DNA from 2 places in the Bacillus sp. EB106-04-04-XG123 genome. Region 2 is predicted to be linked to the other one. Evidence: riboswitches for the same ligand, from Rfam matches in the RefSeq annotation. Region 2 holds a riboswitch; the other holds the start of a gene.

Region 1 (3,142 bases), on a different contig from region 2:
GTTCTGTCGGAGAAAAATCAATGGAAATCGTTTTGACATGCCGTTTTGTCCACTCGATGCCTGTGTCTTGTCTTCGGTTTCGAATCATCACTTTATTGACGAGCTGTTTTAATCGGTCATGGTCTTCAAGCTGCAAGTCCTTTTTGGCAAAGATATCTTTAAATTGATGTTCATTTCCTAGGTGGCCCGGCTTCAGAAGGGAAACGAGATTAAATATTTCTCCGATCCGGTTTTGAATAGGTGTCGCTGTCAGCAGCAGACAGAACTTCTTATTCAGGTTTCTCACAAATTCATAGTTTTTCGTTTTATTGTTTTTCAGTTTGTGTGCTTCATCGATAATGACCATATCGTAGGCAATCGATAAAATCGTGTCTCGATGCGGCTGTCTTTTGGCTGTGTCAATGGAAGAAACGACTACGTCGCACTGCTCCCACACATAGCTCTTTTTTTGTTCAACAGCATCAATATAAAATTTCGTCCGCAGCTCCTGTACCCACTGAGATACAAGGGAGGCGGGGACGAGAATAAGAATTTTTTTGGCAAGTCCACGAATCATGTATTCTTTGATAATGAGTCCTGCTTCCACGGTTTTTCCCAGTCCCACTTCATCTGCTAGAATGGCTTTCCCATTCATTTCTTCTACGACTCTTCTGGCTACTTCGAGCTGGTGCTGTAAAGGTGTGAATGCAGGCAGGTGCGCAGGAGCTTGCAGCCCCTCGAATGAATCAATGGCTGTGACTTTTTGAACCTGCGTCGCTAATCGATACATATCCCAGTTCGCCCAGGGGCCGTCTGATGAAAGCCGCTGCTGAAATTCATTTGCCCATTCCTGATCAAAAATCGTTTGAATATTCAATGTGGTCGCCTGCCTTTCTAGTAGGGTCTGATAAATTGTTCTGTTTTTAAACGCTTCATTTTTTAAGAGGTCTCTAAAAGACTAGATATATGAATAAAAGCGAACGATATCGAAAGGTTATTTTAAAAATGTTAATGATTTTTCTGTTGCTCTCCATCCATTTCTAATGGTAGGATGTTGATAAGTGATCTAGAAAATAAGCCACCCATTTTGATAGTATGTCCAATAAATGTGAAAAATATGAGCGGATGATGGTATGGGGAGAGACTTGGCGGTTATTTTGCACTGGCAGGCGCCGAAGGAGCAAGCTGAATGATTCAGTGAATCTCTCAGGCAAAAGTACTCTTACCGGACGCAACTCTGGAGAGTGTTTGCTGATCGTTTTAGCAAACCACCAAAGGGGAAAACGCACAATGATGTTGTGCTGTAAACTTTCAGGTGCAAGGACAGAGACCTCTTTTTGATAAAAGGGAGCGCTCTGTCCTTTTTTGCTGTGATTTTTTTCTGAAAATTCAGCTTGCATTTGCACTAAAAAAAGGGGGAAACGATTGATGTTGAAACGAACACCGCTTTTTCATGCGTATGAAACGTTTGGCGCAAAAACCATTGACTTCGGGGGCTGGGAATTACCTGTCCAATTTTCTTCCATTAAAGAAGAACATGAAGCTGTTCGAACAAAAGCAGGGCTTTTTGATGTGTCTCACATGGGTGAGGTGGACGTCAAAGGTCAAGATGCCCTTCCTTTTTTACAAAGGTTATTAACCAATGATGTGTCTAAGCTGACAGACGGTAAGGCACTATATACAGCCATGTGTTATGAAGATGGCGGAACGGTAGATGACCTGCTCGTCTACCAAAAAGAAAAGAACCACTATTTACTTGTCATCAACGCATCAAATATCGATAAAGACGTGGATTGGCTTTTGAAGCACCAAGAGAAGGATGACGTATTGATCAAAAATATATCTGATCAAACCGCCTTGCTAGCGCTTCAAGGACCTCTTGCTGCTGACATCATCAAAGAGGTGGCGGATGAAGAGGTGACATCGCTTAAACCTTTTACGTTTTTATCAAAAGCTGAGGTCGCAAATAAAGAAGTGCTCGTTTCTAGAACAGGTTACACAGGGGAAGATGGCTTTGAAATCTACTGCCAGTCAGAAGATGCGGTCGACCTTTGGTCCGCTTTATTAGAAGCGGGGCAGCCAAAAGGATTAATACCGTGCGGACTCGGTGCACGTGATACCTTGAGATTTGAAGCAAGGCTTCCGCTTTATGGCCAGGAGCTGACAAAGGATATTTCTCCATTAGAAGGCGGAATTGGTTTTGCTGTCAAAACGGATAAAGAAGCTGATTTTATCGGAAAAGCAGCACTTAAAAAACAAAAAGAAGAGGGACTGAAGCGAAAGCTTGTCGGCATTGAAATGATTGAAAAAGGGATTCCGCGTACAGATTATCCAGTCTTTTCAGGAGAAAAGCAGGTTGGGTTTGTCACAACGGGCACTCAATCCCCAACATTAAAGAAAAATGTCGGGCTTGCTTTGATCGAAACCTCAGAAGCGGAGCTTGGGGCAGAGGTGGAAGTACAAGTTCGCAAAAAACGTCTAAAAGCCAAAATCGTCACAACACCATTTTATAAAAGAACCAAATAACGAGGGGGAATAGAGGATGAAGCACAGATATTTGCCGCAAACAGAGCAAGATCAGAAAGAAATGCTGGATGTCATCGGCGTTCAGTCGATTGATGAGCTTTTTTCAGATATCCCAGAGAAGGTGAGATTCAAAGGAGCATACAACATCAAAGAAGCCGCATCTGAAACAGCGCTTGTCAGGGAATTATCCCGGCTAGCTGCAAAGAATAAGGATACAGTTTCCTATGCATCGTTTCTTGGTGCTGGTGTATATGATCATTACCAGCCTGTCATTGTCGATCATGTTATCTCACGCTCTGAATTTTATACAGCGTATACACCTTATCAGCCGGAGATTTCGCAAGGTGAATTGCAAGCGATCTTTGAATTTCAAACAATGATTGCTGAGCTGACTGGTATGGATCTAGCCAATTCCTCAATGTATGATGGCGGGACGGCACTAGCAGAAGCGGCAATGCTTGCTGCGGGACACACAAAGAAGAAAAAAGTGGTGGTTTCTGAAACGGTTCACCCTGAATCAAGAGCGGTGCTGAAAACATACGCCAAAGGACAAAACATTGAAGTTGTTGAAGTGCCTGCGAAAAAAGGGCAGACAGATTTAGCTGCACTGGAAAAGGCCGTCTGCGATGATACAGCA
Region 2 (3,142 bases):
CCCGTGCTGATAGTTCTTGCATGACTCCAAATGCAACTAAGTCACTAAAACAAAAAATAGCGGTAGGAGGCTCGGATTGATCCATCACTTGAGCGAGTGCTTCTTTCCCGCCTTCACGAGTAGGTACGATATCAATAATAAGGGAATCATCAATTGCCGCATTTTCTTCGTCATGGGCTCTTTTGAAACCTTTCATCCGCTCAATCCAAGTCGATGAGGTCTTGATCCCCCCTAAGAAGGCGATGCGCCGATGTCCCTTTTGAAGAAGATGATGAACCGCCATCCAAGTACCTTGTTCATAATCAACACCGACATAATCACATTGCACATCTGATAATTCACGATTTGCCAGTACTTTTGGCGTGCGAATTTGATTTAATTGTTTGACGGTTCGAGCAGAGCTTTTCGAAGCTGGGTTTAAAATAATTCCGCCCACTCGGTGCTCTACCATGGTGGAAATGAGCCGCTCCTGTTTGTCGACACTGTCAAAGGTCGTACCAAGTAAAACGGTATAGCCCAATGATTCAAGCGTGGTTTGCACGCCAATTAAAAACTCCGAAATAAAGGTGTTAGAAATATCCGTCACAATCACACCAACGATATTTGAGCTTTTTGACCGCATGTTGGCAGCAACGCGGTCGTATACGTATCCTAAATCCTCCATGGATTGAAGCACTTTGTTTCGAGTGGCTTCAGAAATTCTAGGATTGTTTCGAACAACGAGTGATGCCGTTGAAGTCGAGACACCGGCATGCTTGGCGACTTCCTGTAATGTGACACGCTGTTTGTTCATTTTTTTCATTTATCTTCACCAACTTCAATGGATTGCCTAACTTTGTTCATGATCAAGAGGGATTTCTCCATCAGACGAGCCGAACATCTTTTGGTTTATTATACATGAATTAGGGGGGATTGATGAAGTGAAGACATATGGGTATCACTGTAAATCATAAAAGATTACCATTGACAGCTTTCTGATTGAGGCGTAAAATATAAAATTATTCAGAAATAGCAACATTTTAATTAAATAACGAAGGCTATGATTGCTGTGGGTCACACTATAGCAGGAGCAGCTTCTGGAGAGACCGCATGTATGTGCGGCGCCGAAGGGTTCACAATCTCAGGCAAAAGGACAGAAGAGTACGAAATATTGTATTTGTGATACATGGATGATGCCGTGTATTACTTTTCTCTATTTTGCTATTCTTTTATGACCGTGAGATTGGAGCGCATCCAATCTCTTTTTTTATGGACTTTTTAAAGAGTTCATTATTTCAGTATAAGATCGTGTCGTAGGAGGGTGTTAGCATTGGCACAACAAGAATTAAAACGAGATTTATCAAACCGTCATGTACAATTGATTGCCATTGGCGGAACCATTGGAACAGGGCTGTTTTTAGGCTCTGGAAAAGCCATTCAATTGGCAGGTCCATCAATCATTTTTGCTTATTTAATTGTCGGAATGGCCATCTTTTTTGTCATGAGGGCACTTGGAGAATTGCTTCTATCGAAGGCAGGCTATCAGTCATTAACCGATATTGCAGAGGACTATCTCGGCCCGTGGGCATCTTTTGTGACAGGGTGGACATATTGGTTTTGCTGGATTATGACAGCGATGGCGGATGTCATTGCGGTTGGGGTGTATGTACAGTATTGGTTTGACATTCCGCAATGGATTCCTGCCATCATTTGTTTGTTGATTTTACTAGGATTGAATCTACTAACAGTGAAGCTTTTCGGAGAAATGGAATTTTGGTTTGCACTCATTAAAGTGATTACGATTCTATTATTGATCGGTGTTGGAATTGTTCTTTTAATCATTGGTTTTCAAACCGATGCCGGACCGGTGACAGTAACGAATTTATGGTCTCATGGCGGGTTATTCCCGAATGGTGTCACAGGCTTCTTGCTGTCATTCCAGATGGTGATTTTTGCGTATGTGGGAGTTGAACTGGTTGGCGTATCCGCAGCAGAAACAGCCAATCCGCAAAAAAACATTCCCTCTGCGATTAATAAGATTCCATTAAGAATTCTATTTTTCTATGTGGGTGCGATCTTTGTTTTACTATGTATCAACCCATGGACTGAGCTCAGTGCATCAGAAAGTCCTTTTGTGAAAACCTTTGGGCTCATTGGGATACCAGTAGCAGCGGGGCTTATCAATTTTGTTGTGTTGACGTCTGCGGCATCAGCTTGTAATAGCGGCATGTTCTCGACAAGCCGTATTCTGTATAATCTCAGTCATCAAAAGCAGGGGCCAGCTTCCTTTGGACGTTTGAACAAGCACGCTGTCCCTAGTAATGCGCTATTCGTTTCAACGATTGTAGTATCGGTCGGTGCTCTTTTAAGCAAGCTGATTCCCGAACAAGCCTTTGGGATTGTTACGACGATTAGTGCCATTTGTTTCATTTGGGTATGGAGTATTATTTTAATTTGTCATTTGAAATATAAAAAAACACGGCCTGAACTGCATGCAGCATCTACCTTTAAAGCACCGTTCACACCTTTTGTGAATATTTGCGTTCTTGCGCTCTTTGCAGCCATTCTCGTGATCATGCTCTTCGCAGATGCAACACGTCCTGCGCTACTATTGACACCGGTATGGTTTGGTTTCTTATTTTTGATTTATGCACGAAAGAAACGCCGTGCTTCGTAACGGACGGAAAAAGCACAGCCTTTTGACAGAGCTGTGCTTTTTATCATTTAACGATTTCTAATCTTTAGCACATAATTTGCATTCAAAATGATCAAAACAACCCCAATGACCACGATCGAGAACAGCTGAGAGTGATTGGCTCCAAGGGAATACACAATCAAAATAAACATGGCACTGGTCAATAGAATATTCATCATTTGATACGTGTGAAACAGTCCGCCAAGCATGACATGCTTTTCCCCTTCGTCTGAAATGGCGAGCAGCTTTTTACTATAGTCTTTGTCGGACGGATTTGGCAGATTGCGATTAGGATAGACAAGTTTGAGGACGGATATCGCTGCATAAGAACTGATAATGGTGACGATAAATAAAGCAGCATTGACCAGAATCAACCAGAGTGGCTGCTCGGTGACGATGGTTATACCGATGGCAATAATGGACAAAATCGTACTCACCGTATTGGCTAATGTCGAATCAGTAAAGGTC

The links. A riboswitch is a leader RNA that binds a small molecule or an ion and turns the genes downstream of it on or off. The one in region 2 is predicted to bind glycine.
Region 1: another riboswitch for glycine. It lies ahead of gcvT (glycine cleavage system aminomethyltransferase GcvT); the one in region 2 lies ahead of AC3WTB_RS09730 (amino acid permease).

The regions. Positions count from the first base shown of each region.
Region 1 covers NZ_JBYTDZ010000003.1:351,399-354,540, reverse strand. Annotated here, with positions in the region: gene AC3WTB_RS12325 (DEAD/DEAH box helicase) at 1-856, opposite strand, end outside; glycine riboswitch at 1,105-1,211, shown strand; glycine riboswitch at 1,215-1,308, shown strand; gene gcvT (glycine cleavage system aminomethyltransferase GcvT) at 1,408-2,505, shown strand; gene gcvPA (aminomethyl-transferring glycine dehydrogenase subunit GcvPA) at 2,522-3,142, shown strand, end outside.
Region 2 covers NZ_JBYTDZ010000002.1:852,818-855,959, reverse strand. Annotated here, with positions in the region: gene AC3WTB_RS09735 (LacI family DNA-binding transcriptional regulator) at 1-802, opposite strand, end outside; glycine riboswitch at 1,067-1,146, shown strand; gene AC3WTB_RS09730 (amino acid permease) at 1,310-2,656, shown strand; gene AC3WTB_RS09725 (DUF3169 family protein) at 2,704-3,142, opposite strand, start outside.